2 linked regions of the Blastopirellula sediminis genome follow. The protein of the gene in region 1 interacts with the protein of each later gene in a pairwise test. Links are inferred from orthologs where the notes say so. Each region holds a gene or a part of one and is shown on either strand. Other genes may lie near its edges.

Region 1 (5,254 bases):
CGTTTTGAAAAGTGGTACTTTGGGAGCGACGACGAATAACGTCCGGCTCATCTATTGCGATTCTCGAAATCCTCTCAGCGATCGCGCGGCGACCAGCTTGGCCTACCGACCGCTCTAGATTCGGCCCAATAAGACGATGGCCAGTCAAAAATAGGCGGCATTTTGGCCGTTAGCAGGTTTTTCCTCTCTGGCATGACGTTTGCCTTTTAGTTCCACGCGTGGGGCTAACACCGCATCTGTCACGAGAGGAGAGAACCATGTCACTGGAAACCAAACTAACGCTCAACGAATCGACGATTGAGAAGCTCCAGACGTTGATTCGCGCCAACATCGATTCGTACGACGGTTTCCGCGAAGCGGCGCATCAGATCGATGACCCGCTGGTTGCGGAGCTCTTCCGCGAAATGGCGGCTGAACGTTCGACGCTAGCGGCCGAGTTGCAAGATTACGTCACCTGGAACAACAAGAAAGCGGAAGACGACGGCTCCTACGCGGCGGCGCTCCATCGCACCTGGATCGACATCCGGGCTCTGCTGAGCGGCGGCGACGCCTACGCGATCCTGTGCGAAGTGGAACGTGGCGAAGACCACATCAAGCATGCCTACGAAGACGCCCTGAAGGCGACCGTCGGCAGCGCCATGAACGACGTGCTACAACATCAATATGCCCAGGTCAAGCAGGGGCACGATCGCGTCCGCGATCTGCGCGACGCCTTCAAATCAAATTCGTAACCCGACCTCAGGTTTCGCCTGCGTCGCCGTAGACCGTCGACGACGCGGCGATTCTGCTGACGCTGGGGCACATCTATCCGCGCCGCGTTGGCGCCATTTGGAGAAACAAGACGATGAACGCAATGACGAAGCTGCTGACTCCGACTCTGGTGGGCTGCGCGCTAATGCTCGGCGTAACCGTGACTCAAACCGGTTGCGACCACAAAGAGAAACTGATCGATATCGAAACGCCTCGTGGCGAAGTCAAAGTTGAGCAAGATAAAGATACCGGCGACATCAACGTCGAAGTCAACCGAGATCGACAATAGCGCGATTGCCGTCGAGGCTCGTTCTCTATAGATGGGGCGAATCCTGCACGCAGGGTTCGTCCCGTTCGCTTCCCCTGCGTATCCCAGGGAAGGCTTTCCTACGCGAATTGGAATCGCCCTGACGGCCGACAACGTTCGGTCGCCAGTTTTTCTTTAACCGACGACCGGCACAAGAATCTCGCCTCGCGACATTTCGACGGCGTCCCCCGAGTAGAGCTGAAACTCCCCTTCCCACTTCGCATGCGGAAGCGGAAAGCCAAGCTGCTGCAGCTCACGCTCGAGCATCGTCATCATCGGCGGTCGAAACTGACAATCGCGCGCGAAGGTCGCCGGCAATTCGCTTCCGGCAGAGAGTGCGACGATTGTCCCGCGCTTCATGCGCAAACCGGCGCTACGGCCGAGTTTGCCGCCGACGACAATCGTGCCGGCCAACATGCGATAACCGCACAGCTCGCCGACATCGCCGGCGACCGCAATCATGCCGCGCCGCATCCGAACTCCCAATTCACGACCAGCAGAGCCATGAATGACGATCGTTCCTCCTTGCAGACCTCGCTTCTCGCCGGGGTTAGGACTACCGACAAAATCGCCGGCGTCGCCGACGACCGTCAGACTTCCCCCCTTCATTGCGGCGCCAACATGATCGCCAACGTTACCCTCAATCGTCAGACTGCCGGAGTTCATTTCGGCGCCAAGAAAATCGCAACGGGAGAAGTCGCCGACCAAACGGAGTTGCTGATCGGTCGCGACTCCTTTCCGTTGAAAGAGCTCCCCCAATTCCACCTGTTCGGCCCCACACGCAAGCGAGAGCCGAGCGATCTGGTCCGCCGAAAGAGAGGCCAACCGATCGGGCGTGATCTCTCGCAAACCGATGACGGGGGAGATATCCTGGACAAGCGTTAGGGTCAGCGGCATGGCCGATCGCTTTCAATGTTGACCATCGAATCACCAAGTCATTCCAAGATAGCCGCGAAAAGCTCGCGGGTGAACCAGGATGCAATCGCCAATACCGCAGAGCGCCGCCATCATCTTGTGCGGAGGACAGAGTCGTCGAATGGGGGCCGAGAAAGCGTCGTTGGCGTTTGGCGCAGAAACGTTGCTATCACGTATTGCGCGTATCGTGTCGCCGGTCGTGACCGAGACGATCATCGTCGCCGCGCCGCAGCAAACGCTACCGAAGTTTTCGGTCGACGTACGCGTCGTCTATGACGAAACGCCTGGCCTGGGGCCCTTGGAAGGAGTCCGCTGCGGTCTCGATTCGGTCGGCCCCGGCGTCGATCGCGCACTTGTATGCGGATGCGATACTCCGTTAATCACCACAGAAGCGGTGCGGATTTTATTCGAAAAATTGGATGATCTCTGTGACGCCGCGGTAACGGCCGACATCGAACGAATGCATCCAACGTTCGGCGTTTATCGCGTTCATGCCGCAGGCGTCGCCGCCAGACAGCTACTGGCCGGCGAGCGTTCGCTGCATGGTTTTGTGAGACATCTCTCTATCACGGCGGTCTCTCCTGCAGAGCTCGGCGGCGATCAGTTGTTGCACAACGTGAATACGCCGGAAGAGTACGCCTCCGCACTGTTGGCAGCCGGCTTGCCTCCTGCGGAGTTTCCACCGCCCTCTGCACCTTAATTAGAGAAGGACACGCTCATGCCAGACGCCGCCGTTTGGGAAGCTGTCAAAAAGAACGTTTCGATGAGCTTCCAGATGTTCGATAGCCATTTGGACGACGTCGACAAAGCCGATTGGTTTCGCATGCCGGGCGACGTCACGCACGTCGCTTGGCAAGTTGGCCACATCACGATCGCCGCCTATGGCATCGGCCTGCGCATGCAACGCGGCGCAAGCCCTGCCGACGCCGAACTAGGCCTGGCCAACTACAAAGAGCTGTTTGGACAAGGATCGACCCCGTCGGCCGACGCCAGCAAGTATCCTTCGGCTGAAACGCTCCATGCGAATCTGAAGAAGGTATTCGCCCAGGTTGAAAAAGAAATGGCCGAATACAAGCTGAGTGAACTCGACGACGCCCTCGATCCTGGGCACCCGCTCTTCAAGACGCGGTTCGCGGCGATGTCGTTCCTGCCGGCGCATAACTTCATGCACTACGGTCAGGTTTCGCTGCTGCGTCGCCTCTTTGGCGCCGCGCCGATCCGCTAAGCGGAACAGGTACAAGAAAAGAAAAAACTCCACGGCTCAGCGAGCCGTGGAGTTCGTCTTGATCGATTACAGCACCGCTTTAATCGCGTTGCAGAGCTTCTCGACGTTGGTCTCAGAAATGCCGGCCACGTTGATGCGGCCCGAGCCGACGATATAGATCGCGAACTTGCTACGCAGTTCGTCGACCTGCACCGGATTCAAACCGGAGAACGAGAACATCCCCTTCTGGTTCGCGATGAACGAGAAGTCGCGATCGACGCCGACCTTCTTCATCGTCTCGACCAGCAGCGTCCGCATCCCGTTGATCCGATCACGCATCGCGGTCAATTCCCCTTCCCACTGCGACTTGAGCGTCGCGTCGGACAGGATTGTTTCGACCACGGCGCCGCCATGGGTCGGCGGGTTCGAGTAGTTCGCCCGAATCGCATTCTTCAGTTGGCTCAGCACGGCCGTCGCAGCGGCGGAGTCGCCGGCAACCGCGGTCAGCGCGCCAACTCGCTCGTTATACAAACCAAAGTTCTTGCTGAACGAGCTGCAGACGAGCAACTCTTGCCCCGGTTGGGCCAGCGCGGCCAGACCAGCGGCATCTTCACATAGGCCGTCGCCGAAGCCTTGGTAGGCGAAGTCGACCAGCGGCAGCAGATCGCGGCGATGAATCAGCTCGGCGATCTCTTTCCATTGCTCCGGAGTCGGATCGATGCCGCTCGGATTGTGGCAGCAGCCATGCAGCAGGACGACGTCGCCCGACGGAACCTTTTCCAACGCTTCCATCATTTCGCCAAAGGCCAGCCCGTTGCTCGCTTTGTCGAAATAGGGATAGCCGACCGTTTCTATTCCAGCGGCCGCGAAGATGCTGGGGTGATTCGGCCAGGTCGGCTGGCTGATCCAGACGCGGCGACCCGGCAGATTTTTCGCCAGAAAATCGGCGGCCACGCGCAGTGCCCCCGTACCTCCGGGGGTTTGGACCGTAACGCCCCGCGATGCGGCATTGATCTCGTGATCGGCGCCAAGCATCAGCTCGCGGACCAAGCGGCAATACTCGGGCCGGCCGTCAATCGGCAGGTACGATTTCGTCTTTTCGTCGCTCACCAGGCGACGTTCGGCCTCTTTCACGCAATCCAGAACCGGCGTCACCCCATTGGCGTCTTTAAAGACCCCGACGCTCAGATTGATCTTTTCGGGGTTGGGATCATTGCGAAACGCCTCGTTGAGGCCAAGAATCGAGTCGGGCGGCGCGGTTTGAACGTTCTGAAACATACCTGTGATTCGCGGTTTGGGGGAAGTAACGGAGTCGTCGGCAGCGTAGGACGCTGCGGCGCCCCAAAGGTTCGCCATGCGGCGCAAATTCAACCGGATGGCCGACTTCTGTCGAGTCAGGCGCTTCGCAGTCCTTGACGAACCGAATTAGTCGTGCCAACAATTAAATGGTACTTGCGAGCGTCTCTTCCAGACAGACCCCACCGGACCGGCCGCTACCCTCTAACACGTTGGGCGGCCCGCGGAACTTGCCCGCTCGTTTCCGATCGATCGCCCCTTTGGGTCGCTCGGCAAACCCTCCTTCCTACCTCCTAGAAAGACGATTGACGAGATGGCACGTTCTCGAGTCGGTATTTGGCTAATTGGGGCTCGCGGCGGCGTCGCTGCGACGACGATTGTTGGTTTGGTCGCTCTCCGTCGCGGCTTGGTCGACACGGTCGGCCTGGTGAGCGAATTGCCGCAATTCGCCGACCTTGGCCTGACGACGTGGGATAACATCGTCATCGGCGGTCACGAAATCCGCAACGTCACCCTCTACGACGCCGCTCAGCAACTGGTCGACGTCAGCCGAGCCCTCGATCCGCGCCTGGTCGCGGCGGCCAAAGAAGACCTCGATGCGATCGACGCCAATATCAAAGACGGCACGCTGCTGAACGTCGGCGCCAAGATCGCCGGGCTGGCCAAGAACGAACTGCGCGAGAAGACCGAAACGCCTCGCCAGGCGATCAGCCGCATCCAGGCCGACATCTCGGCCTTCGCCAAACAGCACGAACTGTCGGACGTGATCGTGATCAACGTTT
Region 2 (5,111 bases), 1.8 Mb from region 1 along the record:
GATGTACGAGAGCCAAGGGAACGCCACCAAGCAGGCCGAATACTCCGGCAAGCTGGCCAAGCTGCCGAAACCGGCCGAAGAGCAGACGCCCCGGCGCTAGTCGCGGGGCCTTGAAGCGGGGCTAAATCTACTTCCGGCCGCGGGGGCGATCCCGTATCATGAACCGGACATTTTCCGGTCCATCACCGTCGTTCCGCACCTCCATGGAATGAAGGCCTCGCTTCCCCCATGGTCTTTGAGCACATCGAAAAGCTAAAGCGCGAATACACCGACAAGTACGTCGTCGTCGACCAGGATCGCCCTGAGTTGAAACGCTTCGCGTCGATGACCGGCATCGTTCGAACCGTCAACATGAGCGGGCGAGCGCTGGTCGAGTTCGATGGTCTGAACAACACCGGCTGGTACGACATCAACGTCGACTTTCTGAAAGTGGTCGACAAGCCGAAGCCGAAACCGGTCGCCGAGAAGAAGCCGGCTGCCGAAAAGAAGCCCGCTTCGCCCCAAGCCGGCGCCAGCGCCGCCGATATTCTCGCCGCCGCGCGAGCGAAAAAAGGGGAAGCCCCCGCGAAACCGGAAGCGAAGAAACCAGCGGCCAGCGGCAGCACCGCCGATATCCTGGCAGCCGCTCGAGCCAAAAAAGCCGCGCCGGCCAGCACGGCTGACATTCTCGCCGCAGCTCGGGCGAAGAAAGCCGAAGGTGCGCCCCCAGCCGAGGAGAAGCCCGCCGCCGACAAACCGAAAGCGGCTCCCCTGAGCACCGCCGATATCCTGGCGGCGGCGCGGGCCAATAAGGCCGAAAGCGGCGAAGCTCCAGCAGCGAAACCAGCCGCGGCGCCGATGAGCACGGCCGATATTCTGGCCGCAGCGCGAGCGAAAAAGGCTGCCGCCAGCGAACCTGCGGCCGAAAAACCGGCTCCTGCTGCGATGAGCACCGCCGACATTCTGGCGGCCGCCAGGGCGAAGAAAGCGGCGGCGGAAGTCGCGCCGCCGACCCCACCGGCCGAAGAACCGACGCCGGAACCTGCGGCCCAGGAAGCGGCATCCCAGGAACCAGCGACTCCGGCCGAACCTGTCGTTCCGCCGAAAGTCGAGAAACCGGCTGCCGGCTCGCTGCCGACGACGACCGCCGAGATTCTCGCCTACTGCCGCGAGCATGACGCGTCGTAGTCGGTTTCGGCCGATTGGCGTAAAATGGCGGGGGCTCTGTGCCGATTTTGCCCTCTAATTTGACCGACGCGCCCATGATCTTGCTGATCGATAACTACGACTCGTTCACCTATAACCTGGTTCAGCGTTTGGGTGAAATTGACCCGGCGCTTGATCTTCGCGTCGTTCGCAACGACAAGATCACGGTCGAAGAGATCGAGAAACTGGGGCCGACCCATCTGATCGTCTCGCCTGGTCCTTGCACGCCGACCGAAGCCGGCATCTCGGTCGAGTCGATCCAGCACTTCGCCGGCAAGTTGCCAATCCTGGGAGTTTGCCTCGGCCATCAGTCGATGGGTCAGGCCTTCGGCGGCGTGATCGTCCGAGCCGAGCGTCTGATGCACGGCAAGACCGACGAGATTCATCACGACGACAAAGGGCTGTTCGCCGGCATGCCCAACCCGTTCATTGCGACTCGCTATCACAGCTTGGTGATTCGCCCCGACACGCTCCCCGCAGGCTTTGAAGTTTCGGCTTGGAGCTATCTCCCCAACGGCGAGAAGGAAATCATGGGGATTCGCCATCGTGAGTGGCCGATGGAAGGGCTGCAATTTCACCCGGAAAGCTTCTTGAGCCAAACCGGCACGCAGATGCTAGAGCGTTTTTTGCAAATGACCTCTCCGCAAACCGCATAGAGTTGCGATGATCTCGATTTCTGAAGCGCTCGGCCTGATTGATCAACACGCCGCGCGATTGCCTGCGGCGCCGATGGCGGCTCTCGATGCGATTGGTTGTCTGCTGGCCGAAGATGTCGCCAGCGATATCGACTCGCCTCCGTACGATAAAGCGATGATGGATGGTTACGCCGTTATCGCCGCCGATCTGGCGAGCGGCGTCGCCGAACTGGAAGTGATCGAAGAAATCACTGCCGGCAATGTGCCGACGAAGACGGTCGCACCCTCGCAAGCGGCGCGGATCATGACCGGCGCGCCGATTCCTGAGGGCGCCGACGCCGTCGTGATGATCGAGCTGACGCAAAAGCTGGACGACGGTCGCGTACGGATCGAAGCGCCTGGCATTAGCGTCGGCAAGAACATCATGCCGAGAGCGAGTTCCCTCGCGTGCGGCGTCACCGTCCTGCCAAGCGGCAAACGCTTGCGAGCGCTCGAAGTCGGCATTCTCGCCGAAGTGGGACGTGATCAGGTCACCGTGATTCCCCGGCCTCGAGTCACGGTACTATCGACCGGCGATGAACTGGTCGACGTGACTGAAATGCCGGGGCCGGGACGCATTCGTAACAGCAACGGTCCGATGCTGATGGCGCAGATCGCGGCGGCCGGCGGTTCGGCAGAAGATCTCGGCATCGCGCGAGACGTTCGCGCAGACCTCTCGGCGAAGATCGCCCGCGGTCTGGAAGCGGACATCCTGGTTCTCTCCGGCGGCGTTTCGGCCGGCGTCCTCGACTTGGTTCCGTCGATTCTGGCCGAGCAGCAAGTGACGCAGATCTTTCACAAGGTGAATCTGAAACCCGGGAAACCGATCTGGTTCGGCAAGCGGGACTCCGGCGGCAAATCGACGCTCGTCTTTGGACTTCCCGGCAATCCGGTCAGCAGCCTGGTCTGTTTCGAGCTATTCGTCCGGCGTGCGATCGGTCTGCTCGCCGGCCTGACCGCGAATGATCTTCGCAGCGCCGAAGTCGAACTGGCCGAGCCGTTCGTTCATCGCGGAGATCGCCCGACCTTGTTTCCAGCTCGTTGGGGAGACGCGACGCAGCGAACGGCGACGCCGCTCGCATGGAAAGGGTCGGCCGACCTGGCGGCAATGGGCGCCGCCGATCTTCTCCTCCAATTTCCGGCGGGGGACGCCGAATACCGAGCGGGGGATCGCGTCTCCGCCATCGTTTTGTAGCGCACACCCCTTCAGGTCGGTGACGGTAGTCACCGAAGGTGGTAGGATGGCCGTGATCGACAATAGTCGGCCACTTTCGGTCAATACCAGAGAAATCCGGGGGCAACAACTCATGGAACAGGTCAAGGCGCTCGCACGTCGATGGTTTGAAGAAGTTTGGAATCAGCGCCGCGATGAAGCAATTCAAGAATTAGCCGCCCACGACGCCATCGCCCATCTGGAATCAGGCGTCGTCATCAACGGCGCAGAAGTCTTCAAGTCCTTTCGCGACAACTTGCTGGCCGCCTTGCCTGATATGAAGGTTGAAGTCGAAGCCGTCATCGCCGATGGAGACGCCGCCGTAGTGCGTTGGAACTTCGTCGGCAGCCACAAGGGGGAAGGCTTCGGCTTTAAACCGACCGGCCGCACGATCCAAGCCCGAGGTCTTACCTGGTTTCGCTTCGAAGATGGCAAGATCGTCGAAGGGTGGGATAGCTGGAATCAGAGCGCGACTTTCCAGCGGATGATCGGCGACGATCCGGCGTCCGACTCGGCGTTTCGCGCGATCTGATCAAAATCCGACATGGCCAGCCTGCGGCGAAGCGCCTATCTTATCTCACTCCAGCCGCTCGCTAACTTTCGACGATGGCCGTCACGTGAATGAACCTGAACCTTCCAGCGACCAGACCGCGCCTGCGACCATGTCGCTGCGCTGCGTCGCCGGCTGGAGTCTATTCAGCGCGATCGCGCTTTACCTGGCGTTTCCTCCGGCGGGACTCTGGCCGTTGGCCTGGATCGCTCCGCTTGGTTGGCTCGCGATCGTCCGCGTCGAACGATTGCCGCGTCGTGCTGGCCTGACGCTCTATGCGTCGGGCGCGATCTTTTGGCTCGCGTTGCTGTATGGCGTCGGCAATTCGCACTGGGCGACCCGTTTGTTTGGTTGGCCGGTGTTGTGCGCTTACTTGGCCGTTTACACGCCGCTGTTCGTCTTCACCTGTCGGACGGCGGTTCATCGGTTCAAGCTGCCGCTGACGCTCGTCGCGCCGATTTGTTGGGTCGGTTGGGAATTCGTCCGCGCTCACTTCGCGACCGGTTTCGCCGTCGGCCTGATCGGACATACGCAGGTCGTTCAACTACCGCTGATTCAAATCTCGAATTTGGTCGGCGCCTATGGAGTCAGTCTGATCGTCGTGGCGATCGCCGCTTCGCTCGTCGACGCCGGCGCGCTCGACCGTTGGATCCGACCGCAGCCTTCTTCGCCGTCGCTCGCATATCGAGTCTCGATGTTAGTCGCCGCGGTGGTTTTGCTTCTCGTTTCGCTCGAATATGGACGTCGCCAATTGGCGCAGCCCGAACCAGAAGCGCAAGAGTCGCTCCGCGTGGCGCTCATTCAAGGCTCGATCGACACTTCATTTGACGATCCAACGCAACCGGAGCGGACGTTTGAGCAGTACGTTAAATTGACCGACGAGGCGACGCGCAGCCGGGAAGACCTCGACATCATCCTCTGGCCCGAAACGACCATGGGGAACAACGCGCTGATCGAAGTCGATGGCGTCGTCAACATGCCGCCAGGCGCCACGATGTCGGCGGAACGATATCGCGAGTTGCTCCTCCGTTCGCGCGAAGACTACCTGGCGATGATCGACGAGTTGGCCAATCGCCGCTGGCGGACGCCGCTGTTGCTCGGGACGTCGACCCTGCGATTTGGCGATCAGGGGATGAAAGTTTTTAACTCGGCTCTTTATGTTCCGCTCGATCAGGCGCCGCAGCTGCGGTATGACAAAACGCATCCGGTGATGTTCGGCGAGTATGTCCCACTCGGCGACATCTTCCCCTGGATCTATCAGCTGACGCCGATGGGCGGCGGTTTAACGCCTGGCGACGGTCCGGTAGCGATCGACGTTGGGGACAAAGTGCGGCTGATCCCTTGCATCTGCTTCGAGAACACCGTCCCGCACCTGGTTCGCCGGCATTCGGCGGAAGCAGCCGATCCGACCAAGACCGAGATCCTGGTCACCCTGACCAATGACGGCTGGTTTTGGGGATCGAGCGTTCTCGATCTTCACTTGATCTGC

What was found.
Region 2: the proteins of mobA (region 1) and LOC68_RS12665 interact in binary tests that used the Escherichia coli proteins (3 or more experiments, as listed by UniProt). The link is inferred for Blastopirellula sediminis from one-to-one orthologs.

The regions. Positions count from the first base shown.
Region 1 is NZ_JAJKFT010000010.1:2,072,528-2,077,781, reverse strand. What follows is about bases 899-3,852. They hold mobA (molybdenum cofactor guanylyltransferase), read left to right. Parts: upstream 899-2,033; coding sequence 2,034-2,672; downstream 2,673-3,852. Other genes in these bases: LOC68_RS19990 (amino acid aminotransferase), read right to left, coding at 3,264-3,852; LOC68_RS19995 (DinB family protein), read left to right, coding at 2,691-3,197; LOC68_RS20005 (formylmethanofuran dehydrogenase subunit C), read right to left, coding at 1,193-1,954; LOC68_RS20010 (hypothetical protein), read left to right, coding at 899-1,039. Also shown: MgtC/SapB family protein, read left to right, coding at 1-39; PA2169 family four-helix-bundle protein, read left to right, coding at 258-731; more of hypothetical protein, read left to right, coding at 845-898; more of amino acid aminotransferase, read right to left, coding at 3,853-4,454; inositol-3-phosphate synthase, read left to right, coding at 4,786-5,254. UniProt on the Escherichia coli protein: Transfers a GMP moiety from GTP to Mo-molybdopterin (Mo-MPT) cofactor (Moco or molybdenum cofactor) to form Mo-molybdopterin guanine dinucleotide (Mo-MGD) cofactor.
Region 2 is NZ_JAJKFT010000010.1:278,061-283,171, forward strand. The notes cover bases 1,141-3,951. They hold LOC68_RS12665 (molybdopterin molybdotransferase MoeA), read left to right. Parts: upstream 1,141-1,848; coding sequence 1,849-3,054; downstream 3,055-3,951. Other genes in these bases: LOC68_RS12655 (hypothetical protein), read left to right, coding at 1,141-1,167; LOC68_RS12660 (anthranilate synthase component II), read left to right, coding at 1,242-1,841; LOC68_RS12670 (ester cyclase), read left to right, coding at 3,167-3,604; lnt (apolipoprotein N-acyltransferase), read left to right, coding at 3,690-3,951. Also shown: hypothetical protein, read left to right, coding at 1-100; more of hypothetical protein, read left to right, coding at 229-1,140; more of lnt, read left to right, coding at 3,952-5,111. UniProt on the Escherichia coli protein: Catalyzes the insertion of molybdate into adenylated molybdopterin with the concomitant release of AMP.